DNA from 4 places in the Bradyrhizobium sp. BRP20 genome. Region 2 is predicted to be linked to each of the others. Evidence: predicted binding sites of a transcription regulator. Region 2 holds the regulator's gene; each other region holds the start of a gene.
What was found. The regulator PhoB, encoded in region 2, activates phosphate uptake and scavenging genes when phosphate is short. The targets are predictions, from matches to a motif close to TGTCATNNANCTGTCAT.
Positions count from the first base shown of each region.

Region 1: a site for PhoB is predicted at 2,593-2,609, ahead of I6F33_RS33585 (DUF2794 domain-containing protein). Genes of this name have one in related genera too.
Region 3: a site for PhoB is predicted at 4,055-4,071, ahead of I6F33_RS06310 (DUF47 domain-containing protein). Genes of this name have one in related genera too.
Region 4: a site for PhoB is predicted at 2,097-2,113, ahead of I6F33_RS24270 (YbhN family protein). Genes of this name have one in related genera too.

Region 1 covers NZ_JADYVY010000023.1:11,491-18,975, forward strand. The annotation lists gene acnA (aconitate hydratase AcnA) at 1-1,134, shown strand, start outside; gene I6F33_RS33580 (thioredoxin family protein) at 1,366-2,142, shown strand; gene I6F33_RS33585 (DUF2794 domain-containing protein) at 2,672-3,043, shown strand; gene I6F33_RS33590 (GNAT family N-acetyltransferase) at 3,174-3,704, opposite strand; gene I6F33_RS33595 (Bax inhibitor-1/YccA family protein) at 3,955-4,746, opposite strand; gene I6F33_RS33600 (ABC transporter permease) at 5,028-7,485, opposite strand, start outside.
Region 2 covers NZ_JADYVY010000001.1:108,223-115,707, forward strand. The annotation lists gene pstA (phosphate ABC transporter permease PstA) at 1-241, shown strand, start outside; gene pstB (phosphate ABC transporter ATP-binding protein PstB) at 238-1,059, shown strand; gene phoU (phosphate signaling complex protein PhoU) at 1,071-1,787, shown strand; gene phoB (phosphate regulon transcriptional regulator PhoB) at 1,810-2,517, shown strand; gene I6F33_RS00505 (GcrA family cell cycle regulator) at 2,817-3,329, opposite strand; gene I6F33_RS00510 (aspartate aminotransferase family protein) at 3,789-4,997, shown strand; gene argF (ornithine carbamoyltransferase) at 4,997-5,932, shown strand; gene I6F33_RS00520 (Hsp33 family molecular chaperone) at 6,198-7,205, shown strand; gene apaG (Co2+/Mg2+ efflux protein ApaG) at 7,366-7,485, opposite strand, start outside.
Region 3 covers NZ_JADYVY010000002.1:355,275-362,759, reverse strand. The annotation lists gene I6F33_RS06330 (ABC transporter substrate-binding protein) at 1-205, opposite strand, end outside; gene I6F33_RS06325 (peptide chain release factor 3) at 263-1,885, opposite strand; gene sugE (quaternary ammonium compound efflux SMR transporter SugE) at 2,044-2,358, shown strand; gene I6F33_RS06315 (inorganic phosphate transporter) at 2,351-3,355, opposite strand; gene I6F33_RS06310 (DUF47 domain-containing protein) at 3,368-4,012, opposite strand; gene I6F33_RS06305 (branched-chain amino acid ABC transporter permease) at 4,169-5,137, opposite strand; gene I6F33_RS06300 (branched-chain amino acid ABC transporter permease) at 5,140-6,003, opposite strand; gene I6F33_RS06295 (ABC transporter substrate-binding protein) at 6,079-7,299, opposite strand; gene I6F33_RS06290 (ABC transporter ATP-binding protein) at 7,355-7,485, opposite strand, start outside.
Region 4 covers NZ_JADYVY010000011.1:21,137-28,621, forward strand. The annotation lists gene I6F33_RS24260 (EAL domain-containing protein) at 1-1,138, opposite strand, end outside; gene I6F33_RS24265 (ferritin-like domain-containing protein) at 1,348-1,854, opposite strand; gene I6F33_RS24270 (YbhN family protein) at 2,285-3,367, shown strand; gene I6F33_RS24275 (hypothetical protein) at 3,467-5,413, shown strand; gene I6F33_RS24280 (LysR substrate-binding domain-containing protein) at 5,888-6,793, shown strand; gene kdgD (5-dehydro-4-deoxyglucarate dehydratase) at 6,917-7,485, shown strand, end outside.

The DNA.
Region 1 (7,485 bases), on a different contig from region 2:
AACGGCGTCGTCGCGGCCGCCGTGCTCTCCGGCAACCGCAACTTCGAAGGCCGCGTTTCGCCGGATGTGCAGGCGAACTACCTGGCCTCGCCGCCGCTGGTGGTCGCCTACGCGCTCGCGGGCAGCGTCACCAAGAACCTCGCCACCGAGCCGCTCGGCGAGGGCAAGGACGGCAAGCCGGTGTACCTGAAGGACATCTGGCCGACGACCAAGGAGATCAACGCCTTCATGAAGAAGTTCGTGACCGCGTCGATCTTCAAGAAGAAGTATGCCGACGTGTTCAAGGGCGACACCAACTGGCGCAAGATCAAGACGGTCGAGAGTGAGACCTATCGCTGGAACATGTCTTCGACCTATGTGCAGAACCCGCCCTACTTCGAAGGCATGAAGAAGGAGCCGGAGCCGGTCACCGACATCGTCGAGGCGCGCATTCTCGCCATGTTCGGCGACAAGATCACCACCGACCACATCTCGCCGGCCGGCTCGATCAAGCTCACCTCGCCCGCCGGCAAATATCTCAGCGAGCACCAGGTGCGTCCGGCCGACTTCAACCAGTACGGCACGCGTCGCGGCAACCATGAAGTGATGATGCGCGGCACCTTCGCCAACATCCGCATCAAGAACTTCATGCTGAAGGGCGCGGACGGAAACATCCCCGAGGGCGGCCTGACCAAGCACTGGCCCGACGGCGAGCAGATGTCGATCTACGACGCCGCGATGAAGTACCAGGAAGAGAAGGTGCCGCTGGTGGTGTTCGCGGGTGCCGAGTACGGCAATGGCTCCTCGCGCGACTGGGCCGCCAAGGGCACGCGCCTGCTCGGCGTGCGCGCCGTGATCTGCCAGAGCTTCGAGCGCATCCACCGCTCCAATCTGGTCGGCATGGGCGTGCTGCCGCTGACCTTCGAGGAAGGCACCTCCTGGCAGTCGCTTGGGCTGAAGGGTGACGAGAAGGTGACCATCCGCGGCCTCGTCGGCGACCTCAAGCCGCGCCAGAAGCTGACCGCGGAGATCGTCTCCGGCGACGGTTCGCTGCAGCGCGTTTCGCTGCTCTGCCGCATCGATACGCTGGACGAGCTCGACTACTACCGCAACGGCGGCATCCTGCACTACGTGCTGCGCAAGCTCGCGGCGTAAACGCGGATTTGTGAATGATGGCTCACTGCGAAGTGAGTAGAAGCCTTAACGAAGGCGGCCTATCAAAGGCCGCCTTCGCGCGTTTGCGGTACGCTTCAGATGGGCCCGCCCGGCGGAAAACCTCCCTTTGGACGGTGGCCCGGATGGATGAATGTACCGCGCCCCGTAAGACTACGGTGACCATCCGGCGATAAGATTTCCCCCTGAGAGCAACGGTGTGCGGCGTTCGACATGACGACAATGACGGCTTCCCATCTGATTCCACGTTGGTCCGGCGCCCTCTGGTCGGGAGCTCTCGGCATATGTGCGATCATCGCCGTCATTCGTCCTGCCGAAGCTGAACCCCGCGCCGTCGTCGAATTGTTCACCTCGCAGGGCTGCTCCTCCTGCCCGCCCGCCGACCAGATCATCGGCGATCTCTCCAAGGACCCCTCGGTCATCGCGCTGAGCATGCCGATCGATTATTGGGACTATCTCGGCTGGAAGGACACGCTGGCGGATTCGCGCTTCTCTGCACGGCAGCGTGCCTATTCGCGCATGCGCGGCGACCGCGAGGTCTACACGCCGCAGGTCGTGGTCAACGGCTCCACCCATGTCATCGGCAGCGATCGCGCCGGCATCGAGAACGCGATCGGCAAGACCGACAAGGGCACCGGCGTGATGAGCGTGCCGGTCACGGTGTCGCTCTCGGGCAAGCAGATCAACGTGTCGGTCGCCGCAAGCAAGGAGCCCACGGTCTCTAAGGGCGAGGTCTGGATCTGCTCGATCGCGAAGTCGGTGCCGATCGCGATCACCCGCGGCGAGAACAAGGGACAGCAGGTCACCTATCACAATGTGGTACGTAGCCTGCTCAAGGTCGGCGACTGGACCGGCCGTCCGGAGAGCTGGACGGTGCCGATCGAGAACCTCACGCGCGACGGCGTCGACGGCGCGGTGGTCTACATCCAGGACGGCAGCCGCGAGAGGCCGGGCCCGATGCTGGGTGCGGCCTACACGTCGCTGCATTGAAGCAGGCAGAACGTCTCAGCAATTGATGCTCGTCATTCCGGGGCGCGCCTCTTGGCGCGAACCCGGAATCCATTTCTCAGCTTGTGTGATGGTAAATGGATTCCGGGCTCGCGCTTCGCGCGCCCCGGAATGACGGCAGACCGGAAACATCTCGGCACAAACAAAAAAGGACCAACTTGCGTTGGCCCTCCTTGTCGTGCGTACAGACCCGATCCTGTTCGACCCCGGGGGGCTGGGGGCTGAGGAATCCGGAACCGAAAGGACCGGGTCAACGCACGTCACCCTTTTCGCAGTGCAGGGCGGCAGGCGGTTGGCGGAAAAGCGGCGATACTATGATTCCTGCTAACGATCCCGTGACGGTTTGCCGCGACGGAGTTCCACCCTTGCGTGTGTCCTGATGCGACGCCGATTCGATGGGTCGAGCCCCTTGCGATGCGGAACGGTTGGCGCAATCATGCAATTGTCACGAACGCGGTTCCGGGACGATCTTGGCGGACGCGGGTAGCCGTGCGATGAGGAGGCGCTTCCCATGAGTCTGACGTCGGAGGATGCCGATCCGAGCGAGCAGCGCGCGGCGGCGCGTCCTGCCGCGGCGCATGCGCAGCCGAACCGGGTGACGTTCAACCGGCTCGAGCTGCACCGGATTCTCAATCTCTACGGCCGCATGGTCGCCGACGGCGAATGGCGCGACTATGCCATCGACTTCCTGAAGGACCGCGCCGTGTTCTCGGTCTATCGCCGCGCCTCGGAAGTGCCGATCTATCGCATCGAGAAGGACCCGCGCCTGGCGCGCAAGCAGGGCATGTACAGCGTGATCTCGGCGACCGGCCTGATCCTGCGCCGCGGCCACGAGCTCGAGCGGGTGCTGCTGGTGATCGATCGCAAACTGGCGGTGGTGTAGACGAACCATCGATCGTCATTCCGGGGCGCGACGAAGTCGCTAGCCCGGAATCCATCCCTCCCTCCACCGCCCCTGCCGTTCAATGGATTCCGGGTTCGATGCTGTGCATCGCCCCGGAATGACGGATGAACTACTTCCCCGGCACCGTGCTTGCGCCCTCGCCGAGGTCGCGCTGCATCATCACGGTGTCCAGCCAGCGGCCGAATTTCAGCCCGACACTGGGATGCGTGCCGATCATCTTGAAGCCGCACCTTGTGTGCACGCCGATCGACCCGGCATTGGCGGAATCGCCGATGACAGCGATCATCTGGCGAAAGCCGCGCGCTTCGCATTCGACGATCAGCCGTTCCAGCAGCATTGAGCCGACGCCGCGGCGGTGGAAGGACGGATCGAGATAGATCGAGTTCTCCACCGTGAAGCGATAGGCGGGCCGCGGCCGGTAGGCGCCGGCATAGGCATAGCCGGCCACGCGGCCGTCCAGCATGGCGACGAAATAGGGATAGCCGCCGTCGATCAGCGCGCGATAGCGGCGCGTCATTTCCGAGAGGTCGGGCGGTTCCAGCTCGAACGTCGCCGTGCCCTCGCGGACGGCCTGCTGGTAGATGGCGGTGACGGCGGGGAGGTCGGCCTCGGTGGTGGGCCTGATATCGGGTGCGGACATGGGGGGAGGATAGAGCGTTCCCTGAGGGGCCGGAAGAGGCTGCGCTGCCTCCACACCCGTCATTGCGAGCGCAGCGAAGCAATCCAGAAATGCATCTGCGGAGGGGCTCTGGATTGCGTCGTCGCATCGGCGCAAAATTGCTGCGCAATTTTGTCGCGAGCTCCTCGCAATGACGGGGAGAGGCCGTACCCTCAAAACAAAAACCCCGGCCTTTCGGCCGGGGTTCGTGTCCGTTCTCTCGTCTCAGAGCTTACTCGCGCTGGCCGAGGAGCTGCAGCAGCAGCGTGAACAGGTTGATGAAGTTCAGGTACAGCGACAGTGCGCCGGTGATGGCCGAACGCTCTGCGACGTCACCGCCGGCCGAGGCATAGCCGTAGATGTAGTCGTTCTTCAGCCGCTGGGTATCCCAGGCGGTCAGGCCCGAGAACACCAGCACGCCGACCACCGACACGATGAACTGCAGCATCGAGCTGGCCAGGAACAGGTTCACCAGGCTGGCGAGAACGATGCCGATCAGGCCCATGAACAGGAACGAGCCCATGCCGGTCAGGTCACGCTTGGTGGTGTAGCCGTAGAGGCTCAGCGCACCGAAGGTCGCCGCGGTGATGAAGAACACCCGCACGATCGAGGTGTGCGTGAACACCAGGAAGATCGACGACAGCGAGATGCCCATCAGCGCCGCGAATACCCAGAACAGGATCTGGGCGGTCGAGGGTGCCAGACGGTTGATGCCCGCCGAGATCACGAACACCATCGCGAGCGGCGCCAGGATGAACAGCCACTTCAGGGGGCTGACGAACATGGCGTAGCCGAACGGTGTCAGGAACACCTTGCCGACGCGGACGGCGTCCGCCGTCGGAACGTCGGTCACGGCGGCCATGTAGACGCCGAGCGCGGCAAGGCCGGTGATGGCCAGGCCAATGCTCATGTAGTTGTAGATGCGCAGCATATAGGCGCGCAGGCCGGCATCGACCGTCGCGGCGTCAACACGCCCGGCGGCCCTGCCGAAAGGAGAAGCGTAGTTACGGTCTAGGTCCGACATGGTCGAATTCCCGTTGGTTGGTCCGGTCCGGCACGAGGGTCGCCATGCCGCCGGTTCGTCAAATTCTATCTCGGAGACCGCTGCCAGCCGATTTAATTTTGGCTCACAATCGGGACTCCGAACCCATCCGATATGTGGGAAACTAACACATTCGCCGCAACCTTCCACGCGCGGCTGAATGTCGCCCTCGGCGTCAATCCTGACGCGAAGTTGACGGGGTAGCGTGGTTAATCGCGGAAACCGGGCCGATTCCGGGCAGCTCGATCAGCCGCTACATTTTGTCACAAATTTCGCAACACCGTCGCGGGCTTTTTGTTCAATGCCAGCAGCGTGCCGGCAAGCCCGAGCCCGACGGTCACGACCAGCGCGGCGGCGACCACGCCGGCGGCGCTGCCGGCCTGCCAGACGAAGCTCAGCGTCATCAGCCGCGTCACGATCAGCCAGGCCGCGATGCTGCCCGCGATCACCCCGAACACCGCGGTGGCAAGGCCGATCAGCAGGTATTCGAGGGCATAGGCGCCGAGCAGCCGCAGCCGCGTCGCGCCGAGGGTCTTGAGGATTACCGCATCATAGACGCGGTGGCGGTGGCCGGCGGCGAGCGCCCCGCCCAGCACCAGGATCGCCGAGATCAGCGTCACGGCGCTGGCGCCGCGGATCGCCAGGGCCAGATTGGTCACCACAGAGCCGACCGTCTCCATCACCTCGCGCACGCGCACGCTCGTCACCATCGGATAGGCGTCGGCGACCTCCTTGATGATCCTGCCGTCGCCCGCCTTTCCGCCCGCTTCCGTCAGCGTCGCGATGTGGGTGTGCGGCGCGCCCTTGAAGGCGTTGGGCGAGAACACCAGGACGAAATTGATGCCGAGACCCTGCCAGTCGATCGTGCGCAGATTGCTGATCTTGGCCGGAATGTCGCGGCCGAGCACGTTGACCACGACCTCGTCGCCGAGCTTGAGGCCGAGCCCGTCGGCAATCTTCTTCTCCAACGAGACCAGCGGCGGGCCGGAATAATCGGCGCGCCACCATTCGCCCTCGACCACCTTGGAGCCCTTCGGCAGCTCGGCGGTGTAGGTCAGGCCGCGATCGCTCTGCAGCACCCATTCGGAATCCGTGGTCGGCTTGAGCTCCTCGGCGCGCACCCCGCGCGCGGCGACGATGCGTCCGCGCAGCATCGGCACGTCCTCGATCCTGGCGCCGGGGGCGATCTGGCGCAGATAGCCATCGAACTGCTCGGCCTGCGCGCTCGGAATGTCGATGAAGAAGAACGATGGCGCCTGGTCGGGGAGCGCCGCCAGGAACTGCCGGCGCAGATTGCCGTCGATCTGGGTGATGGTGACGAGCACGGCGAGCCCGAGCCCCAGCGACAGCACGACGGACGGCGTCAGCGCGCCCGGCCGGTGGATGTTGGCGATCGCAAGCCGCAGCATCGGCAGCCGCGTCCGTGGCAGCCGTCGTGCGATCGTCATCAGCAGGGCGGCGATGCCGCGCAGCAAGGCGAACACGACCACTGAGGAGGCCACGAACACCGCGGCGATGCGCCTGTCGAACGACAGGCCGATCACGACCGCGATGAGGAGTGCGATCACGACGGCCATGAACACGAGATAGCTCGCGCGTGGCCGGTGCCATTCGGAGCTGATGGTGTCGCGGAACAGCGCGGCCACCGGCACGTCGTGCACGCGCGCGAGCGGCCACAGGCCGAAGGCGAGCGCGGTGAGGAGGCCGTAGAGGAAGGACAGCGCGAGCTCGTCGGTGTGCACGGCCGGCACCACCGGCAGCGGCAACAGCTTGCCGAACAGGCCAACGATCGCAAAGGGCATCGCGGCGCCGAGCGCCAGGCCGATCACGGACCCGATCGCGGCCAGCAGGACCACTTGCGCCAGGTAGATGCCGAACACGTCCCGGCCGGTGGCCCCGACGGCCTTGAAGGCGGCGATCACCTCGAGCTTGCGGTCGATGTGACTCTTGACGGCATTGGCGACGCCGACGCCGCCGACTAGCAGCGCGGCAAGGCCGACCAGCGTCAGGAACTGCGTGAAGCGGTTGATGTTGCGCTCGAGCTGCGGCGAGGCGTTGGAGCGGCTGCGGATCTCCCAGCCGGCCTGCGGCGCGGCGCTGCGCGCATCCGCGATGAAGGCTTCGGTGGCGCGCTCGTTGTTAGCAGCCTCCGGCAGCTTGACCCGGTAGACCCAGCGCACCAGGCTGCCGGGCTGGATCAGGCCGGTGGCGCGCAAGGCCGCCTCGCTGATCAGAAAGCGCGGCCCGAAGCCGATGCCGCCGGCCAGCTTGTCGGGCTCGGCCTCGACGGTGGAGCGGATCTGGAACGTTGCGGACCCGATCGTGACGCGGTCGCCGGTCTTGAGCGAGAGCCGCGCCAGCAGCGTCGGATCGGCGGCGGCACCGAACGCGCCGTCGCGTTCCGCGAGCAGATCGGACATCTCCAGCTGCGGCGCAAGCTTCAACTTGCCGAGCATCGGATAGGTGTTATCGACCGCCTTCATCTCGACCAGCGCCAGCTTGCCGTCAGCCGAACGCGCCATGCCGCGCAAGGTCGCAGCCGCCGACAGCGTGCCGCGCGAACGCAGGAACGCGACCTCTTCCGGCTTGGCCTCGCGCTGGAACAGCACGAAAGAGACGTCGCCGCCAAGCAGCGTGCGGCCTTCGCGCGCGAGACCGTCGCTCAGGCTCGCGGACACCGAGCCGACGCCGGCAATCGCCATCACGCCGAGCGCGATGCAG
Region 2 (7,485 bases):
GACCGCCCGAGTCGCCGGCGAGACCGCGCCGCTGTTGTTCACGGCACTATCGAACCAGTTCTTCAGCCTCGGCCTGAACAAGACGATGGCGAACCTGCCTGTCACCATCAACAACTTCGTGCAGAGCCCCTACGAGTATTGGAAGCAACTCGCCTGGAGCGGCGCGCTGTTGATCACCCTGACCGTGCTTGCCCTTAACATTGGCGCGCGCATCCTTGGCGCCGAGAGGACTGCAAAATGAGTGAAATGTCTGTTTCCGTCAGCGCACCGACCGTTCATCCCGGCTCGCAGCCCCTGCCCGAGGCGCCCGCCAAGGTCACGGCGCGCAACCTCAACTTCTACTACGGCGACCACCACGCGTTGAAGAACATCAACCTGGCGCTCGGCACCAACCGCGTCACGGCGTTCATCGGCCCGTCCGGCTGCGGCAAGTCCACCCTGCTGCGCATCTTCAACCGGATGTACGACCTCTATCCGGGCCAGCGCGCCGACGGTCAGCTGTTGCTCGACCATACCAACATCCTCGACCCCAAGCTCGACCTCAACCTGCTCCGCGCCCGGGTCGGCATGGTGTTCCAGAAGCCGACGCCGTTCCCGATGACGATCTACGAGAACATCGCCTTCGGCATTCGTCTCTATGAGAAGATCTCCAAGTCCGAGATGGACGACCGCGTCGAGAAGGCGCTGCGCGGTGGCGCGCTGTGGAACGAGGTCAAGGACAAGCTCAATGCCTCCGGCCTGTCGCTCTCCGGCGGCCAGCAGCAGCGCCTCTGCATCGCCCGCACCGTCGCGGTGCGGCCCGAGGTGATCCTGTTTGACGAGCCCTGCTCGGCGCTCGACCCGATCTCGACCGCCAAGGTCGAGGAGCTGATCCAGGAATTGTCCGAGAACTACACGATCGCGATCGTCACCCACAACATGCAGCAGGCGGCGCGCGTTTCCGACAAGACCGCCTTCATGTATCTCGGCGAGTTGATCGAGTTCGACGACACCAGCAAGATCTTCACGTCGCCGAGCGATCGGCGCACGCAGGATTACATCACCGGCCGGTTCGGCTGAGGAGACGGAACATGGGTTCTGAACATACCGTAAAGGCTTTCGACAGCGACCTTCAGGAGCTCACCCGCCTGGTCGCCGAGATGGGCGGCATCGCCGAGCGCATGATCGTCGATTCCGTCGACGCGCTGATCCGCCGCGACGTCGCGCTCGGCCAGCGCGTCGTCGCCACCGACGTCGAGCTCGACGCGCTGCAGAAGCGCATCGAGGAGCGCGCCGTGCTCACCATCGCCCGCCGCCAGCCGATGGCCGTCGACCTGCGCGAGATCGTCGGCGCGATGCGCGTTGCGACCGATCTCGAGCGCATCGGCGATCTCGCCAAGAACATGGGCAAGCGCGTCGCGGCGCTGGAGACGGATTTCCATCCGCTCAAGCTGTTCCGCGGCCTGGAGCACATGACCGACCTCGTGCAGCAGCAGGTCAAGTCGGTGCTGGACGCCTATGCCGCGCACGACCTGCCGGCGGCGATGGCGGTGTGGAAGGGCGACGAAGAAGTCGACGCCATCTGCACCTCGCTGTTCCGCGAGCTCCTCACCTACATGATGGAGGATCCGCGCAACATCTCGTTCTGCATCCACCTGATGTTCTGTGCCAAGAACATCGAGCGGATCGGCGACCACGCCACCAACATCGCCGAGACCGTGTTCTACATGATCGAGGGCCAGGCGATCACCGACAAGCGGCCGAAGGGCGACATGACGACCTTCGCCACGACGGTGCCGAACACCTGACGACTTAAGGAGCTACGACCACATGGGCGCACGCATTATGGTGGTTGAGGACGAGGAAGCTCTCACCGAGCTTCTTCGCTACAACCTCGAAGGCGACGGCTATGACGTCGAGACGGTGATGCGCGGCGATGACGCCGACACCCGCCTCAAGGAGCACATTCCCGATCTGATCGTGCTCGACTGGATGCTGCCGGGCCTGTCAGGCATCGAGCTGTGCCGGCGGCTTCGGACCCGCCCCGAGACCAAGCAGCTGCCGATCATCATGCTCACCGCGCGCGGCGAGGAGAGCGAACGGGTGCGCGGGCTCGCGACCGGCGCGGATGATTATATCGTCAAGCCGTTCTCGGTGCCGGAGCTGCTTGCGCGCGTGAAGGGCTTGCTCAGGCGCGCGAGCCCCGAGCGCCTCGCCACCGTGCTCGCCTATGGCGATATCGAGCTCGACCGCGACAAGCGCCGCGTGGCGCGCTCGGGCCGGCCGATCGATCTCGGTCCGACCGAATATCGCCTGCTGGAGTTCTTCCTGGAGCATCCCGGCCGCGTGTTCTCGCGCGAGCAGCTGCTCGACAGCGTCTGGGGCCGCGACATCTACATCGACGAGCGCACCGTCGACGTGCATATCGGCCGCCTGCGCAAGCTGCTCAATCTCGGCCGCGAGCAGGACCCGATCCGCACCGTCCGCGGCGCCGGCTACGCGCTGGACGATCGCTTCGCGAAGGCTGAGCAGACATAAAGCGCCAGCGACAGCTGGTTTGGCGAACTGCGGCGCCGATCTCGACCGTCATCCCGGGGCGCGCGCAGCGCCAGCCCGGGATCTCAGCGCGAGCGCTTGCGCTGTTCGCGATTAGCCACAGGACGTGGTTTGGCGAAGACTCGGAGTGACCATCTCGCGCAACGATTGCGCCCCGCGGTTACGGATCCCGCATTCGCGGGGATGACACCGAGCGATTGGGAGCCGTCATCGTGTGACGGCTGCAGTCTTGGCGATCAAGCTTGGCGATCAAAGCTTGGCGATCAGGGAATTCCGCAAGCTCACCGCGTGCCCGGTTTCGGTGCTGCGCGACGGCGGTCCGCTGCGGGCTGATAGGCCACGCGCGAATGCTGGGCGCAGTAGGGCAGGCCGGAGAGCGCCTTGCCGCCGCAGAAGAAGAAATCCGGGCTCGAGGGATCGCCGACCGGCCAGTGGCAGGTCGCCTCGTTCAATTCCAGCAGCGACAGCCGCTGGCTCATCGGCACAACGTTGTCGTAGGTAACCGGCTCGGCTTCCAACTCGACCTCGAAGGCCTGCGCCAACGCGGTGTTGCCGCGCGCGACGGGGCGGGTCACCCGCATCATATGCTGCGCGGGCCGTGCCTTGCGCGGCCGCGGCGCTGCCGATGAAGGGCTCTTGGCGCGGCCGGACAGGCCGAGCCGGTGCACCTTGCCGATCACGGCATTGCGGGTCACATTGCCGAGCTCCGCCGCGATCTGGCTGGCCGAAAGTCCGGCCTCCCAGAGCTTCTTCAGCTGCTCGACGCGATCATCGGACCAGGTCAAAACCGTCATTGCACCCTTTCCCTCGCTGCGCGCCTGCCATCCTGGGGCCTTCGCAGCGAATGCTTTAGCCTTGAAAAACCCGTGCCGTCAGAATCCCTTAAGGCTCGCCGGGCGCGCTCAAGACGCCCGAACGTTTACGCCGGTACATGAGGACTTCTGGGATCAGAACTGCTGCACGAGATGTCGTATCTGACAGTCCAAACGCTACAATATGGCGTGACTCCCGCGCAAGAGTCCGCCGACTCGCTTCCACATGTTCCGTGGTGAAAAACCCGCAAAATCGGCACCGCAAGACTACGGAATCAGCGTTTCGCGAGGCTTTCCGGGCGGCATTGACACCCGTCTTGCCAGGCATAAGATAGTGCCACGTGCCGCCCTTAAAAGGCGGCACGTTTCGTTTTCCGGGGCCGGTCGATGGTGCGTCGCGCAATGCATGCCTCACACCGTCCGCAACATTCAAGTGACGTCATGACTAACAGCGCAGCGCCGCATTTGCTCCCCGTTTTCGCCAGGGCCGACCTCGGTTTCGAGCGCGGCGAAGGCTGCTGGCTGATCGCGACCAACGGCGATCGCTATCTCGATTTCACCTCGGGTGTCGCGGTGAATGCGCTCGGCCATGTCCATCCCGCGCTGGTCAAGGCGTTGCAGGAGCAGGCGACCAAGCTCTGGCACATGTCGAACCTGTTCCAGAGCCCTGACGGCGAGAAGCTCGCAAGCCGCCTCTGCAATGAGAGCTTTGCGGACTTCGTGTTCTTCTGCAATTCCGGCGCCGAGGCGCTGGAAGGCGTGATCAAGCTGGTGCGCCACCATCACTTCTCCAAGGGGCATCCGGAGCGTTACCGCATGATCACCTTCGAGGGTGCCTTCCATGGCCGCACGCTGGCGACGCTCGCCGCCACCGGCTCTGCGAAATATCTCGAGGGCTTCGGTCCGCCGATGGACGGCTTCGATCAGGTGCCGCACGGCGACCTCGACGCCGTGAAGAAGGCGATTGGTCCGCACACCGCCGGCATTCTCATCGAGCCGATCCAGGGCGAGGGTGGCGTTCGTTCTGCACCTCACGCCTTCCTGAGGGCGCTGCGCGAACTCTGTAACGAGCGCGGCCTGTTGCTCGCCTTCGACGAGGTGCAGACCGGCATGGGCCGCACCGGCGAGCTCTTTGCCTACAAGCGCACCGGCGTCACACCGGATGTGATGTCGCTCGCCAAGGCGCTCGGCGGCGGCTTTCCGATCGGCGCGGTGCTGGCGACCGCGGACGCGGCGGCCGGCATGGGGCCCGGCTCGCACGGCTCCACCTTCGGCGGCAATCCGCTCGCGATCTCGGCTGCCAACGCCGTGCTCGATGTCATGCTCAAGCCCGGCTTCTTCGACCACGTGCAGAAGATGTCGCTGCTGCTCAAGCAGAAGCTCGCCTCCGTGATCGATCGTCATCCCGAAATCGTCAGCGAGGTGCGCGGCGAGGGCCTGCTGATCGGTATCAAGGCGGTGGTGCCCTCGGGCGATCTCGTCGCGGCGCTGCGCGCCGAAAAGCTGCTCACCGTCGGGGCCGGCGACAATGTCGTGCGCTTCCTGCCGCCCCTGATCGTCACGGAAGCGGAGATCGAGGACAGCGTCGGCCGGTTAGAGCGCGCCTGCGCTGCGATCTCCTCCAGCCAGACCAAGCGGGCGGCAAGCTGATGAGCACGACGCCCAACAAAGCTCCCAAGCACTTCCTGGACATCAACGAGCTGCCGCTCTCGGAGCTCAAGAGCATGCTCGCCGCCTCTTCCGCCATGAAGGCGAAGCAGAAGGCGCAGCAGCCGGTCAGGCCGCTCGAGGGCAAGACGCTGGCGATGATCTTCGAGCGTCCCTCGACCCGCACCCGCGTCTCGTTCGACGTCGGCATGCGCCAGCTCGGCGGCGAGGCGATCATGCTCACCGGCGCCGAGATGCAGCTCGGCCGCGGCGAGACCATCGCCGACACCGCGCGGGTTCTGTCGCGCTATGTCGACGCCATCATGATCCGCATCCTCAACCATGATGCGCTGCTGGAGCTTGCGGCCAACGCCACCGTGCCCGTCATCAACGGCCTGACGCGGCGTTCGCATCCCTGCCAGGTGATGGCCGACCTCATGACCTATGAGGAACATCGCGGCCCGATCGAGGGCAAGACGGTGGCCTGGACCGGCGACGACAACAACGTGCTGGCGTCCTGGGCCCATGCCGCCGAGCGCTTCAAATTCCAGCTCAATGTCGCAACGCCGCCGGAGCTCGCACCGAAAAAGGCCATGCGCGACTGGATCAAGGCGACGGGCGCGCCGATCGTGCTCGGCACCGATCCGGAAGCCGCCGTGCGCGGCGCCGATTGCGTCGTCACCGACACCTGGGTGTCGATGGGCGACAAGGAGGGCGAGCACCGCCACAACGTGCTCAAGCCCTACCAGGTCAATGCCAAGCTGATGTCGCTGGCCAAGGCGGACGCATTGTTCATGCATTGCCTGCCGGCCCATCGCGGCGAGGAGGTCACCGACGAGGTGATCGACGGGCCGCAATCGGTCGTGTTCGACGAGGCCGAAAACCGCCTGCACGCGCAGAAGGGCATCTTGGCCTGGTGCTTCGACGCGGTGAAGTAGGCGCGCTGGAAGCCCGGCTGCGGCCTCACACGCAATTGTCGTCCCGGACAAGCGCGCCAAAAGCGCGCGCAGATCCGCAGGAAGTCGTTTGGCGAAGACTCGGAGTTGCCATCTCGCTCGATGACGTGGTCCTGTGGTTATGGGTCCCGGGCTCGCGCGTTGCGCGCCCCGGGACGACACCGAGCTTGCTGTAGCGTTGTGCACCCTCATCGCATCCGGAACGCGCCCCCTTCCATTTCCGCCCTCCGACCCCAGATAAAGCGCCATGGTTTCCCAGTCTCCTGACATGAACACCGGGCCTGAAGGCCCGGTTCGCGCGCCATCATCGGTTCCGATCGATGACGCCGTGCTGCCTTACGAGGTCGACGCGCTTGACGTGCGCGGGCGCCTGGTGCGGCTTGGCCCCGCGCTCGACGACATCCTCACCAAGCACGATTATCCCGCAGCCGTGGGCAAGCTGCTCGGCGAGGCCATCGTGCTGACGACGCTGCTCGGCTCGACGCTGAAATTCGAGGGCCGCTTCATTCTTCAGGCCCAGACCGACGGTCCGGTGTCGTTCCTGGTGGTCGACTACAAGGCCCCGGACCGCCTGCGCGCCTATGCGCGCTTTGACGCCTCGCGCCTGGGCACGGCCAAGGATTCCGGCACGCTGCTCGGCCGCGGCCATCTCGCCATGACCATCGACCAGGGCCCCGACATGAGCCGTTACCAGGGCCTGGTTGCGCTCGACGGCGGCAGCCTGGAAGACGCCGCCCACGAATATTTCCTGCGCTCCGAGCAGATCCCGACGCGCGTGCGCCTCGCGGTCGGCGAGGAGTGGCGCTCGAGCGACGGCGGCAAGCATCGCTGGCGCGCCGGCGGCATGCTGATGCAATTTCTGCCGAAGGCGCCGGAGCGCGCGCGGCAGGCGGACTTGCATCCCGGCGATGCGCCCGACGGCACCGAGGTGCACAGCGTCGCGGAAGACGATGCATGGGTCGAGGCACGCTCGCTGATCGAGACGGTCGAAGACGTCGAGCTGATCGATCCCGAGCTCTCCGGCGAGCGGCTGCTCTACCGCCTCTTCCACGAGCGCGGCGTGCGCGTGTTCAATCCGCAGGTGCTCGAGGCGCGGTGCTCCTGCTCGCGCGATGCGGTCGCCGCGATGCTCAAGAGCTTCTCGCACGACGACCGCGCCGCCATGGTCAAGGACGACAAGGTCGTCGTCACCTGCGAGTTCTGCTCGTCGGTGTATCAGTTCACGCCGCACGAGGCGGGCGTCGAGGACGCCTGAGCCTACCCGCGTCGCTGCACTCGCAATGTCGAGTGGAGCAGTGCCACACGCGCGGTGTCATCGCCCGACTTGATCGGGCGATCCAGTACTCCGAGACGATGCTGATCGCAACGAGAGGCCGCGGCGTACTGGATGCCCCGGTTACGGCGAACTCGCCTCTCTAATTCAACACCCGCTTGTTGTCGGGGCTGTCCAGCGAAAACGTCGGCACGTCGATCTCGAAACGCTCGCCGGTTTCGCTGACCATCTGGTAGCGGCCGGTCATGAAGCCCGAGGCGGT
Region 3 (7,485 bases), on a different contig from region 2:
GATACTCGATATGGATGTTGCGCTCCTGTTCCCAACCGAGCTCGCCCAGACGCTGTCTCAGTTTCTGGTAGCCGGCCTGGCTCTCCGGATCGCTCGCCCTGCCTCCCGCCAACACACCGATCCGCCGCACATTCCCCTGCGCGGATGTGCTCAGCGGAAAGGCCGCCGCGCCTGCAGCGAGCATGATGAATTCGCGCCGCCTCATGACCGTCGACCTCGCTATGCGTTGCCGTCCTGCATCACGGAGAACGTCTGGGAAACATTACCCCTTTTTCTTGACGTCCTTGACGTTGCTGAACTCGATGCCCTCGGCACGCTCCTTGGTGTAGCCGAGGTAGAACTCGTTGCGGGCGAGATAGACAGGATCGCCGTCGACGTCGTCGGCAATGCTCGAATTATTGGCGGCGATGAAGCTGTCGAGCTTCTTGCGGTCCTCCGAGGAGACCCAGCGCGCCAGCTGGAACTCGCTGACCTCGAACTCGACCGGCAGCGAATATTCCGCCTCGAGCCGGGCCTTGAGCACGTCGAGCTGCAGCGCGCCGACCACGCCGACCAGCGCCGGGGCGCCGTCGCGGGGGCGGAACACCTGCACCACGCCCTCTTCCGACATCTGCTGCAGCGCTTCCTTCAGCTTCTTCGCCTTCATCGCGTCGGTGAGACGGACACGGCGGACGATTTCCGGCGCGAAGCTCGGCACGCCGACGAAGTTGAAATCCTCGCCCTCGGTCAGCGTATCGCCGATGCGCAGCGTGCCGTGGTTGGGAATGCCGACGACGTCGCCGGCGAAGGCTTCGTCCGCGACCGAGCGGTCCTGCGCGAAGAAGAATTGCGGGCTCGACAGCGGCATGCTCTTGCCGGTGCGCACGAGCTTGGCCTTCATGCCGCGGCTGAGCTTGCCCGAGCACAGGCGCGCAAACGCGATGCGGTCGCGGTGGTTGGGATCCATGTTGGCCTGGATCTTGAACACGAAGGCGCTCATCCTGGGATCGGTGGCCTCGACCTTGCGCTGGTCGCTGTCCTGCGCGCGCGGCTCGGGCGCAAACTTGCCGAGGCCCTCCAGGAGGTCTCCGACGCCGAAATTACGTAGCGCGCTGCCGAAATAGACCGGCGTCAGATGTCCCTCGCGGAACGCGTCCAGCTCGAACGGCTTCGACGCCTCGGTGACGAGCTCGAGCTCGTCCTTCACGGCGGAGACATCGAGATTGGCGTTGAGCTTGGCAAGCTCTTCGATCTCGATCTCGAGCGCCGCGCCGGTCTTGGCGCCACCGCCTTCGAGCAGGCGCACGCCGCCATTGACGACGTCATAGGTGCCGAGGAAGTCGCGGCCGCGGCCGACCGGCCAGGTCATCGGCGTGGTGTCGAGCGCCAGCGTCTTCTCGATCTCGTCGAGCAGCTCGAACACGTCGCGGCTCTCGCGGTCCATCTTGTTGATGAAGGTGATGATCGGGATGTCGCGCAGACGGCACACCTCGAACAGCTTTCGGGTGCGCGCCTCGATACCCTTGGCCGCGTCGATCACCATCACGGCGGAATCGACCGCCGTCAGCGTGCGATAGGTATCTTCCGAAAAGTCCTCGTGGCCCGGCGTGTCCAAGAGGTTGAAGACGAGGCCTTCGAACTCGAAGGTCATCACCGAGGTCACCACCGAGATGCCGCGTTCGCGCTCGATCTTCATCCAGTCCGAACGCGTGTTGCGCCGCTCGCCTTTGGCCTTGACCTGGCCGGCGAGGTTGATGGCGCCGCCGAACAGCAGCAGCTTTTCGGTCAGCGTGGTCTTGCCGGCGTCGGGATGGGAGATGATCGCAAAGGTCCGCCGCCTCGCCACCTCGGCGGCAAGCGGGGAACGGGCCGGCGATTCGGCTGTGGTGGCGGCGATGTCGGACATGGCGGGAGCGTGTGGCAGGGAAAACGGGCCTGATCAAGCCTCATTTGGTGATTGCGAAGGTTTCCGGCCAGCCCCATATCCCCCTTTTGGGAGGACGACCTCCCTGCCCATCAGCACACCAGCCGCGGGGACGACCCTGCCTTGAATGGAGGGTCGTCATGGCCTGGAGCATCCTGTTCGTCGCCGGTCTCCTCGAGATCACCTGGGCCATCGGCCTGAAATACACCGAGGGCTTTAGCAAGCTTGTCCCGTCCGCGGTCACGCTCGCGGCCATGGCCGGCAGCGTCATCCTGCTCGGATTTGCGCTCAAATCCCTGCCCGTCGGAACCGCCTATGCGGTCTGGACCGGCATCGGCGCGGTCGGCACCGCGACGCTCGGCATGGTTCTGTTCGGCGAGCCGGCGACGGCCTTCCGCCTCGCCAGCATCGGCCTGATCGTCGCCGGCATCATCGGACTGAAGCTCGTCACTTGACGAGCTGGACCACCCACCAGGTCAGCGCGGCCACGATGCCTGAGGCCGGGATCGTGATCACCCAGGCATAGACGATCGAGCTTGCGACGTTCCAGCGCACGGCCGAGACGCGGCGGGCGGCACCGACGCCGACGATGGCGCCGGTGATGGTGTGGGTGGTCGAGACGGGAACCCCGAGATAGGTCGCCATGAACAGGGTCACCGCGCCTCCCGTCTCGGCGCAAAAGCCCTGCATCGGGGTCAATTTCGTGATGCGCAGGCCCATGGTGCGGACGATGCGCCATCCGCCCATCAGCGTGCCCAGCGCCATCGCCGCCTGGCACGACAGCACCACCCAGAACGGCACCGAGAACTCGCTGCCGAGATGGCCCTGCGAATAGAGCAACACCGCGATGATGCCCATGGTCTTCTGCGCGTCGTTGCCGCCATGGCCGAGCGAATAGAGCGAAGCGGAGACGAATTGCAGGATGCGGAAGGCGCGGTCGACCGCGAACGGCGTCGAGCGCACCGAGGCCCAGGACACGATCGCAACCAGCGCCATTGCGAGCAGGAAGCCAACCAGCGGCGACAGCACGATCGCCAGCACGGTCTTGGACAGGCCGCTCCACACCGCGGCCGAAATACCGGCCTTGGCCAAGCCGCCGCCGACGAGCCCGCCGATCAGCGCGTGCGACGACGACGATGGAATGCCGAGCGCCCAGGTCACGAGGTTCCAGACGATGGCGCCGACGAGGGCTGCGAAGATCACCTGGGCGTCGACGACCGCGGGATCGATGATGCCGGTGCCGATGGTCTGGGCGACGTGCAGCCCGAACACCAGGAACGCGATGAAATTGAAGAAGGCGGCCCAGAACACCGCGAATTGCGGCCGCAGCACGCGGGTCGAGACGATGGTCGCGATCGAATTGGCGGCGTCGTGCAGGCCGTTCAGGAAATCGAACAGCAGCGCGACGGCGATCAAGCCGACCAGGACGGGAAAAGCCAACGCAGCATCCACGGCGGCCCTGCCCTACACTTGCTCGATGACGATGCTGTTGATCTCGTTGGCGACGTCATCGAAACGGTCGGCCACCTTCTCGAGATGGTCGTAGATCTCGACCCCTACGATGAAATCCATCGCATTGCCGTCGCGATGCTTGAGGAACAGCTCCTTCAGGCCGATGTCGTGGAGATCGTCGACACGGCCCTCAAGCTTGCCGAGCTCCTCGGTGATCGCGGTCAGCATGGCGACGTTCTTGCCGATCTCCTGCATCAGCGGCAGCGCACGGCCGACCAGATTGGCGCATTCGATCAAGAGTCCGCCGATCTCGCGCATCGGCGGCTCGAAGCTGCGCACCTCGAACAGCATCACGGCCTTGGCCGTCTGCTGCATCTGGTCGATGGCATCATCCAGCGACGTGATCAGGTTCTTGATGTCGCCGCGGTCGAACGGGGTGATGAAGGTGCGGCGCACCGCCGTCAGCACCTCGCGGGTGATATTGTCGGCGTCGTTCTCGAACTGGTTGACGCGCTGGCAATAGACCGGCGTCTCCTCGCCCCCGTTAAGCATGCCCTGGAGCGCGACCGCGCCCTGGATCACGGTCTGGGCATGGCGGTCGAACAGGTCGAAGAACCGCTCTTCCCTGGGCAGGAACGCACGAAACCATCGCATCATGGGGGTAGGCTACCGGTTGGAAATGGTCAGGCCCGTGAGGGCTGTCATAAAACTGTCATAGACCATTTTCGATCCGCGCGCGTGTCGCCTCACGCCCGCGGAGCCGGGTCATCCACCGCTTTCATGCATCAATGAAACTGATGCAACATCAGTTACTTAGAGCGAACGTCGGAAGTAATGCGCGATTTCGCCGACGACGCCGCGGCGGAAGGTGAGCACGCAGACCACGAAGATCGCGCCTTGGATCACCGTCACCCACTGGCCGAAGCCGGCCAGATATTGCTGCATGGCGATGATCACGAAGGCGCCGACCACGGGACCGAAAACGGCGCCGAGCCCGCCGACCAGCGTCATCAGCACGACCTCGCCCGACATCGTCCAGTGCACGTCGGTGAGCGAAGCGTTCTGCGCCACGAACACCTTCAGCGCACCGGCAAGGCCGGCGAGCGTCCCCGACAGCACGAAGGCCAGGAACTTGTATTGGTCAGTACGGTAGCCGAGCGAGATCGCGCGCTGCTCGTTCTCGCGGATCGACTTCAGCACCTCGCCGAACGGCGAGTTGATGATGCGGAAGATCAGGAGGAAGCCGGCGAGGAAGCCGACCAGCACCACATAGTACAGCACCGTCGGCTTGGACAGATCGAGCAGGCCGAACATGCGCCCCTGTGGGATGCCCTGGATGCCGTCCTCACCATGGGTGAACGGGGCCTGGAGATAGATGAAGTACAGGAGCTGCGACAGCGCCAGCGTGATCATCGAGAAATAGATGCCCTGGCGGCGGATCGAGATGTAGCCGGTGACGATCGACAGCACGAATGCCGCGGCGACGCCGACGAGAATGCCGAGCTCCGGCGGCAGCGCCCAGACCTTCAACGCATGCGCGCTGCAATAGCCGGCCGTCCCCAGAAACATCGCGTGGCCGAACGACAGCAAGCCGCCATAGCCGACCAGCAGGTTGAAGGCGCAGGCGAGCAGCGCAAAGCACAGCGCCTGCATCACGAAGAACGGGTAGACGCCCGTGAACGGCACCGCTGCGAGCAGCAGCGCCATCACTGCGAATACAATCATCTCGTCGCGCATCGCGCGCGGGGTCACAGGAAGCGTGTCGTCCGTCAGGGTTGTCATCTTTAGGCCGCCCTTCCCGTCAATCCCGTCGGCTTCACCAGCAGCACCAGCACCATCAGCACGAACACGACGGTGTTGGACGCCTCGGGGTAGAAATATTTGGTCAGGCCCTCGATCACGCCGAGCGCGAAGCCGGTGATGATGGAGCCCATGATCGAACCCATGCCGCCGATCACCACCACCGCGAACACCACGATGATGAGATCGGCGCCCATCAGCGGCCGCACCTGGTTGATCGGCGCCGAGAGCACGCCGGCCAGCGCGGCAAGGCCGACGCCGAGACCGTAGGTGAGCGTGATCATGCGCGGCACGTTGATGCCGAAGGCACGCACCAGCGTCGGATTTTCAGTGGCGGCGCGCAGGTAGGCGCCGAGCTGCGTCTTCTCGATGAGAAACCAGGTCGCAAGGCACACCGCCAGCGAGAACACGACGACCCAGCCGCGGTAGATCGGCAGGAACATGAAGCCGAGATTCATGCCGCCCCTGAGCTGGTCGGGAATGGCGTAAGGCAGGCCCGAGGAGCCGAAATAGTTCTGGAACACGCCCTGCACGATCAGCGCGATGCCGAAGGTCAGGAGCAGGCCGTAGAGATGATCGAGCCCGGTCAGCCATTGCAGCATGGTCCGTTCCAGGATCATGCCGAAGATGCCGACGATGATCGGCGCCAGCAGCAGCGCCCACCAATAATTGATGCCACCGAGGTTCAACAGGAAATAGGCGACGAAGGCGCCCATCATGTAGAGCGCGCCGTGGGCGAAATTGATGATGTTGAGCATGCCGAAGATGACGGCAAGCCCGAGACTGAGCAGCGCGTAGAACGAGCCGTTGATCAATCCCACCAGTAGCTGAGCGTAGAGAGCCTGCATCGATCCCGCACCCGGTCCCTTCTATTCCTCAACAACAGGCCGGCGCGGCTGCGCGCCGGCCTGCATCGTTCACCGTTACTTCTTCACCAGCGGACAGGCGCTTTCCGACAGCGGCCGGAAGGCCTGGTCGCCGGCGGTCGTGCCGATCAGCTTATAATAGTCCCAGGGCGCCTTGGATTCCTCGGGCTTCTTGACCTCGAAAAGATAGGCCGGATGCAGCTTGCGACCGTCGGCGCGGATCGAGCCCTTGCCGAACAGCGCATCATCCGTCGGCATCTCCTTCATCTTGGCGACGACCTTGGCCCCGTCATGCGGGTTGCCGCCCATCGCCTCCAGGGTCTTGAAATAGTGCAGCAGGCCCGAGTAGACGCCGGCCTGCACCATCGAGGGCATTGCCTTGTTCTTCATGCGCTCGGAAAAGCGTTTGGAGAAGGCGCGCGTGCCGTCATTCAGGTCCCAGTAGAAGGTCTCGGTGAAGTTCAGGCCCTGCGCCACCTTCAGACCGAGCGAGTGCACGTCGGTGATGAAGAGCAGCAGGCCCGCAAGCCTCTGGCCGCCCGAGACGATGCCGAACTCCGCCGCCTGCTTGATGGTGTTGGTGGTGTCGCCGCCGGCATTGGCCATGCCGATGATCTTGGCTTTGGAGGCCTGCGCCTGCAGCAGGAACGAGGAGAAGTCGGCAGTGTTCAGGGGATGCTTGACGTTGCCGATCACCTTGCCGCCCGACTTCACCACGACCGCGGCGGTGTCGCGCTCGAGGGCATGTCCAAAGGCGTAGTCCGCGGTCAGAAAGTACCAGGTGTCGCCGCCCGCCTTCACCAGCGCCTGCCCGGTGCTGTTGGCGAGCATATAGGTATCATAGACCCAGTGGACCGTGTTCGGCGAGCATTGCGCGTTGGTGAGATCCGACGTCGCAGCACCGGTGTTGATCAGGATCGAATTCTTCTCTTTGACGATGTTGTTCACCGCCAGCGCAACGCCGGAGTTCAGGACATCCATGAAGATGTCGACCTTCTCGACGTCGATCCATTGCCGTGCAATCGTGGAGCCGATATCGGGCTTGTTCTGGTGGTCGGCAGAGATCAGGTCGAGCTTCCAGCCCTTGGCAGCGAGCCCGGAATCCTCAATCGCCATCTGGGCTGCGACGGTCGAGCCGGCGCCGCCGAGGTCGGCATAGAGTCCCGAATTGTCGGTCAGCACGCCGATCTTGACGTTCTTGTCCTGTGCGACTGCGCCGCCTGCCGCGCCGAGCGCCAGGGCCGTCGCGAGCAACATTGCCGAAATGCCGTGCTTCATAATCTGCCTCCCAATATTCCTTTGATAGTTACTCTCGATCGTCCCGCCTGCTCGGCTACACGCCGAGATAGGTGTGGAGCTTGTCCATGTTGGCGGCAAGCTCCGAATTGGAAAACCCGTCAATGATCTTGCCGTGCTCGACCACGTAGTAGCGGTCGGCGACGGTGGAGGCGAAGCGGAAATTCT
Region 4 (7,485 bases), on a different contig from region 2:
TGGTCAGCGCGTCATGTCGCGCCATGTGCGAGATCTTGGCCTGCGCCTCCAGCCATTCGGTGATGTCCTCGAAGGTCGCGACCCAGCCGCCGCCCTGCATCGGCTGGTTGACGACCCGGATGGAGCGGCCGAACCGGTTGACGACGTCGGTCGTGGTGCGGCCCTCGCGCGCGTCGGCGACGAGGCGGGCGAAGAATTCATCGGCGTCGCCCTGCCATTGGCCCTTGGCCTGCTCTTCCCTGAGCACGTCGACCAGCAAGCGGCCGGCGAGCGGCACGTCGGTTCGACGGAGCATCGCGGCATAGCGCTCGTTGAACAGGATGATCTTGCCTTCCGCGTCGAACATGCACAGCCCCTGCGACATGTTCTCCAGCGCGCTGTCGAGCACGATCTGCTGGCGGCCCAGTTCGCCTTTGGCGCGGCGGTCGAGCAGCGCGGCCACGAGCGCAATCGCGATGATCGCGACGGCGGCGCCGGCAGTCAGGAACGACAGCGAGGCCGGCGGGACCGAGAGCCCGCTGATCGCGATCGTCGGGTCCGGCGTCAACAGCACCGCGCCCATCGCGGTGAAATGATGGGCAACGATCGCGAGCGTCAACAGAGCAGTCGCGCTCAGCGCATGCCGAATGCCGTCACCTCGCGCGGCGACGAACAGCGCGAGCGCTGCGAAGACGATTCCGAACAGCACCGAGGCGGCAACCGTGCTCCCGATCCAATCCAGCCGTGCCGGCATCTCCAGCGCCGCCATGCCGGTGTAATGCATCGCCGCGACACCAAGGCCGACGATGGCGCCGCCGACGACGATCCACACCGGGCGCGAGGACGCCACGGCGATGCTGAGGCCCACGAAGGTCAAGGAGATCGCAAGCATCAGCGACAGAATTGTCACCGGGATGTTGTAGGCGCCGGCGCTTCCCGGGCCGTAGGCCAGCATCGCGATGAAATGCGTCGCCCAGATGCCGCATCCGCTCACGGCCGCATCCAGGGCGATCCAGGCCAGGCGCCCGGCTCCGTGCGTCGCGCGTGCGCGCTGAAACAGGCTGATCGCCGCGGCGCTGGCGAGCAGGCACACCGCGCCCCCAAGGGCCACCAGTCGCCAGTCATGCTCGTCGGTGAGACAGTAGAGAACTTGATACATTGCCGGCCCCTATCGACCCGCACTTGAGCCGACAGTGGTGGACGATCGGTAACCGGCTACAAACCTGCTCCGGAAGTGGTGAATGGAAGATGAGCGAGTTCGCTCACATTGCTGATCCTGGCGACGGCGCACCGAAGCAGCACCACGGCAGCGGGAAGCGAACAAGCACACCGCGCGGACCGTCGCGCGGCGCTCGTAGTTTCCTCTACTCAGCTCGCCGCGCGCAGATTCACCTTGCTCTCGGCGAGTGTCGTCAGCTTCTGGTCGGTCGCCTTCTCCTCCTCGAGCGTCTTGGCGAGCACCGCCGCACAATCGTTGCGGCCGAGCTGCTTGGCCCAGGCGATCAGGCTGCCGTAGCGGACGATCTCGTAATGCTCCGCGGCCTGCGCCGCATTGATCAGGGCCGCGTCGAGCACCGCCTTGTCGGCGACTTCGCCGGCGGTCTCGTCGGCTTCCTCGATGATGCCGTCGATGGCCGGGCAGTCGACCGCCTTCACGGGGACGCCGTGCATCTTGAAGACCTCCTCGAGCCGCGCAACGTGCTGCTTGGTTTCCTCGAGGTGCGTCAAAAAGCCCTGTTTCAGCTGCGGATCAGTGGCCTTGGTCGCCATCTTCGGCAGCGCCTTGGTGAGCTGCTGCTCGGCGTAATAGATGTCCTGGAGCTGATGTACGAACAGGTCGTTCATGGTCTTGATGTCTTTTGTGAACAGTCCCATCGTTCCGATCCTCTCGGGTCTTGGGAACACGGAGGCGCCGGCTTGCACGAAAAAGCCGCGTATTCCGCCATGTTCGATTGCTGATGGAGGCTAACGACCACGCGGCATCGACGTTCCAAAAACGCCGATACGGCTCTGCGTTGGAACAATGCGGACGGCGCCGGGATCTGAGATCGTATCGGCACGGTGAGCGCGCGGATGGAGCCTGGTTTCGCGACTCATATGCTTAACGCGCCGCCGATATGAACCGCGTATGACAAAGTTGCCCGCCGAACGCAGAACCTATTGTTGTCAAGGGCTGCACAAGCCGCTGATTTTGCCTTAAATGAGCTGGATCATGCCTAGCGATCGATGCCTGCCTTTTGGCCGTGATCGCACCCGACCGGCCAATGTCTGGCCCGGTCGGTCTTGCCCCCCGCCGGGAGGATGAATGCACGGACTGCTGCCCGCGCTGAAACGCGGCTTCAATAGATGGATCGGCTGGCGACGGCTCGGCGTCGCCGCGAGCATCTTCATCATCGGGTTTGCGATCACCACGCTGGTGCGGACGCTCAAGGGCATCGATACCGGGGTCATCCTGACCGCGTTGACGGAGATTCCCCGCGGCAACATCGGGCTGGCGGCGATCTGCGTCTTCTTCGCGTTCTGTACGCTGACCTTCTACGACTATTTTGCGCTGCGAACGATCGGCAAGAAGCACGTGCCCTATCGCATCGCGGCGCTGTCCAGCTTCACGTCCTATTCGATCGGGCACAACATCGGCGCCACGGTCTTCACCGGCGGCGCGATCCGTTTCCGGATCTATTCGGACTACGGACTGAACGCGATCGACGTCGCGAAGATCTGCTTCCTGTCCGGCCTGACCTTCTGGCTCGGTAACATCTTCGTGCTCTCGATCGGCATGGCCATCCATCCGGACGCGGCCTCCTCGATGGATCAGCTGCCCTCCTCGCTCAACCGGTTGATCGCCCTCGGCGGTCTCGCATCGATCGGCGCGTATCTGGTCTGGCTCTGCATGGGCGAGAAGCGCCGTGAGCTCGGCCAGAAGGGCTGGAAGGTGGTGCTGCCCTCGGCGCCGCTGACCTTGGTGCAGATCCTGATCGGCGTCGTTGATCTCGGCTTCTGCGCCACGGCAATGTACCTCTTGATGCCGGCCAACCCGCCGATCGACTTCATGTCGCTCGCGGTCGTGTTCATCCTGGCGACCCTGATCGGCTTTGCCAGCCACGCGCCGGGCTCGATCGGCGTGTTCGATGCCGCCATGCTCGTGGCGCTGCCCCAGTTCGGCCGCGAGGAGCTTCTGGCCACGCTGCTGGTGTTCCGTATTCTCTATTTCGTGATCCCGTTCGGCCTTGCCATCTCCATCATGGGCACGCGCGAGCTTTGGACGAATGTGGTCGCGCCGTGGCAGGAGCGGCGGCGGCTGGCGGAAGCCTGCGCGCAGGCCAACCTGCCCAAGGAGGTGACGCCGATGGAGCGCGAACGGCTGCTACGGCGGGCCAGCAAGCGCTGAGCCGCCGACGCCACCTCCGCAATCGTCGGGCAAGGGTTGCAGGCCGCGGCACAATCCTCTCTTATTTCCGCCTCAACTTTGCCGTTGAAGACGCGGGCCATGATTTCCGTATTCCTTCGCACCCTCTCGGCCGGCGCCGTGCTGCTTGCCGGCATCCTTGCTTTGCCCGAGCGCGCCGCCGCGCAGGACGCCGGCACCATGCAGATCAGCTGGGAGGTGCGTAACCGCTTCCGGCTATTCCGCGAGGAGCGCGACTTCCTGCTCCATGTCGAGAACGCGCGCAACCGCAGCATTCTGGCCGCCGAACAGTCCCTGGAGCTCCAGAGCGAGGGCCGCGGCTGGGCCCGCAACATGGTCAACCGGCTCTGCATCGACCTGCAGGGCCGGGTCAACCAGCCCTGCACCCGCGATAATGTCAAAGAGAACTACATCACGCCGATCGACCATCCCGTGACGGTGCGCCTGACCGGCGCGGTGCCGGTCGGCGCCACCTGCGCCTGGTCGTTCGATGACGGCGACGGGCCGCAGAGCTCGACCTTCGACTGCGCCGAGCCGATCAATTTGCGCGTCCGCTACGGCAAGCCGACGGTTGCGACCGTCGATGTCTCGGCCGGCTCCGATCCGACCCAGCGGGTCCAGACCGAGATTCAGGTCCGCGACATCTTCATCGCAGGTCTCGGCGACAGCATCGCCTCCGGCGAAGGCAATCCGGACCGGCCGCTGGCGCTGTCGGACGAAGGATTCTGCTTCCGCTCCTATCTCGGCACCGCCGGTGCGCAGTACTACCGGCCGAGCCGCCACGGCTTCAAGGGCGGCCGCGCCTGCGAGGCGCCGGATACGCTCGCCAACTGGCAACGCTACAGCGCGCTCTGGTTCAATGCGCCGTGCCATCGATCGCTCTACAGCTATCAGGCGCGCACCGCGCTGGCGCTCGCGGTGCGCTACACCCACATCGCCGTGACCTTCCTGCCGCTCGCCTGCACCGGCGCCAGCATCGGCGACGGGCTGCTCGGCTCGCAGCGCGCCCGCGAATGCCCGCCCGGCAAGACCGGCGTCTGCAACACCAGCGTGAACGCGCAAGTCGCCGAGCTGCGGGAAGCCGTCACTGCGGCGAAGAAGCGCCAGCCCGATCGCACGCTCGACCTCGTGCTGCTCTCGGTCGGTGCCAACGACGTCTATTTCTCCGGTCTCGTCGCCGACGTCATCGTCGAAACCGCGACCGAGCGCGCGCTGTTCCGCCGCTCCGGCGTGTTGGCGAGCGTCGACGATTCCCGCGATGCGCTCCAGCGCGAGCTGCCGCAGAATTTCGTCAAGCTGCGCGAGGCGCTGAAGCCGCTGGTCGGCGGCGACCTCTCGCACGTGGTCTATGTCTCCTATGCCAATCCTGCGCTCGCCGACGGCGGCGCGCCCTGCCGCGGCGGCCGGGCCGGCTTTGACATCCACCCGTCCTTCAATGCCGATCCGCAGCGCCTTTCCCGCGTCTCCGCCTTCGTCGACAGCGAATTCCTGCCGCAGCTGAAGGGGCTCGCCACCTGCACCCGCGGTGCGCTGTGCCGCGATCCCGAAGCCGACCGCATGACCTTCGTCGATGCGCACCAGGCCGCGTTCGCCGAGCACGGCTTCTGCGCCCGTTCCGGCAACGATCCCGAATTCGACCGCAGCTGCTTTGCCGCGAACGGCCAGAGCTTCGATCCCGACATCGTCAGCGCGGCGAGCCAGCCGATGCTGTGCGGCCGCGGCGCCTCGGAGTACCGCGCCTACCTGCCCCGCGCGCGCTGGATCCGCGACGCCAATGACAGCTATTTCGCCGCGATGACCTATCCGCAGGGCCTGCCGGCGGCGAGCCAGCCGACCGACATCCACGATGCGGCCTGGGGCGTGCTCTCCGCCGTCTATGGCGGCGCGGTGCATCCGAGCGCCGAGGGCCATGCCGCGATGGCCGACGCGGCGCTGCCGGCGGCGAGCGCCGTGCTCGGACTCGACGCCGTGCCGCCGAACGTGACGCGCGGACTGCTGCCGCAGCTGCTGCCCAGCGCGCAGCAATAGCGCGCGCTGTCTCCACACACTCACCGTCATCGCCAGGCTTGACCGGGCGATCCAGTACTCCGTGACAGCAGTGATTGAATCGAGACGCCGCTGCGTACTGGATTCCCCGCCTTCGCGGGGAATGACAGCGGTGGTTTGATAGGGTTTCCCAACACCGATCATCCCCCACTTCGCCGTTCCATCGATCCAAAAACAGCATCGATCGATACTGCCTTGAACTTGGACACTTCGCCGCGCGCACCTCTAGGACTCGTGTCGGGCAAACGGCCGAGGCCTAAGAGTGGCGCGTGATGAGCGTAGTGGCGTCCGCAGCGGACGTAAGGCGGTCTCGCGTCAGCCTGTTCCTCCTGAGGGCTCCCATGGGAGCTTGACCAGGCAACTCAACGGCGGCCCACAAGGCCGCCGTCTTTGTTTTGGGGGTGATCGATGCTAGAAGTGCCGGGGAAACGCCTTATTCATCTAAGGCATGTATCGATGTTCGACCTCAACCAGCTCCGCTGTTTCGTCACGGTGGCGGAGGAATTGCACTTCGGCCGCGCCGCCGTGCGGCTCAACATGACGCAGCCGCCGCTGTCCCGGCAGATCCAGGTGCTCGAGCACATCATCGACGCGCCGCTCTTGGAGCGCACCAGCCGCTCGGTGCGCCTCACCCCGGCCGGGCGCAGCTTCCTGCCGGAGGCGCGACGCATCCTCAAGCTTGCCGAAAGCGCTTCGCAGGTGGCCCGCCGCATCGCGCTCGGCAAGACCGGCTCGCTGAAGGTCGGCTTCACCGCGGCCGCGGCCTATGGCTTCCTGCCCGAACTCATCGCCGCCTGCCGCGCCAAGCTGCCGGAGGTCGATTTCTCTCTGAAGGAGATGGTATCGGGCGATCAGTTCGAGGCTCTGACTTCTGGCCAGATCGATGCCGGCCTGCTGCGGCCGCCGATCGCACGGCCCGAGCTTGCCAGCCGCCGCGTCGTCGCCGAGCCGCTGCTCGCGGCGATCCCGAAGAAGCATCCGCTGGCGAATGCCGACGGCATCACCATCAAGGATTTCGACGACCAGCCCTTCGTGATGTACTCGCCCTATGAGAGCCGCTACTTCCACGATCTCCTGGTGGCGCTGTTCACCCGCGCCGACGTGCTGCCGCGCTACGTCCAGCATCTCAGCCAGATCCACTCGATCCTCGCGATGGTGCGCGCCGGCCTCGGCCTCGCCATCGTGCCGGCGGCGGCGGCGAGCCTGAAGATCTCCGACGTCCGCCTGCGTCCGCTGAAGCTGCGCACGCGCGTTCCGGTCGAGCTGTTCATGGTGTGGCGGCGCGAGGACGAGAACCCGCTGCTGTCGGCGCTCGTCAAGATCGCCGGCGAATTGTCCTCCGCGGAGGTGGCGGAGGATTGATGCTCAATCCGCATCGGTCGATATAGGCTTTGGCTTGGACGCGCATCGAACGGTCTCCTAAACCACGGCGCATGGACGTGCGGCCTCTGCTTGCGTCCTCCGCAACACGAGAAGGGAGCGCCCATGAGCAAGATGACCCCGCAGGAAATGGCCCAGAAGATCGGATCGGGCCTCCTGTCCTTCCCCGTCACGCCGTTCAGGGCGGACTACTCCTTCGACGAGGCGACCTATCGCGCCAACATGGACTGGCTGTGCGGTTATGACGTCGCAGGTCTCTTCGCCGCGGGCGGCACCGGCGAGTTCTTCTCGCTGACGCCATCAGAAGTTCCGCAGGTCGTGAAGGTCGCCGTCGACGAGACCAAGGGCCGCGTGCCCGTGCTCGCCGGCACCGGCTACGGCACCGCGATCGCCCGCGAGATCGCGATCGGTGCGGAAAAGGCCGGCGCCGACGGCCTCCTGCTGCTGCCGCCCTACCTCACCCATTCCGAGCAGGAAGGCCTTGCCGCCCATGTCGAGGCGGTCTGCGCCGCCGTGAAGATCGGCGTCATGGTCTATAACCGTGACAACGCCATCCTCCAGCCGGACACGCTCGCGCGCCTTGCCGAGCGCTGCCCGAACCTGGTCGGCTACAAGGACGGCATCGGCGACATCGAGCTGATGACCCGCGTCTACACCAAGCTCGGCGACCGCCT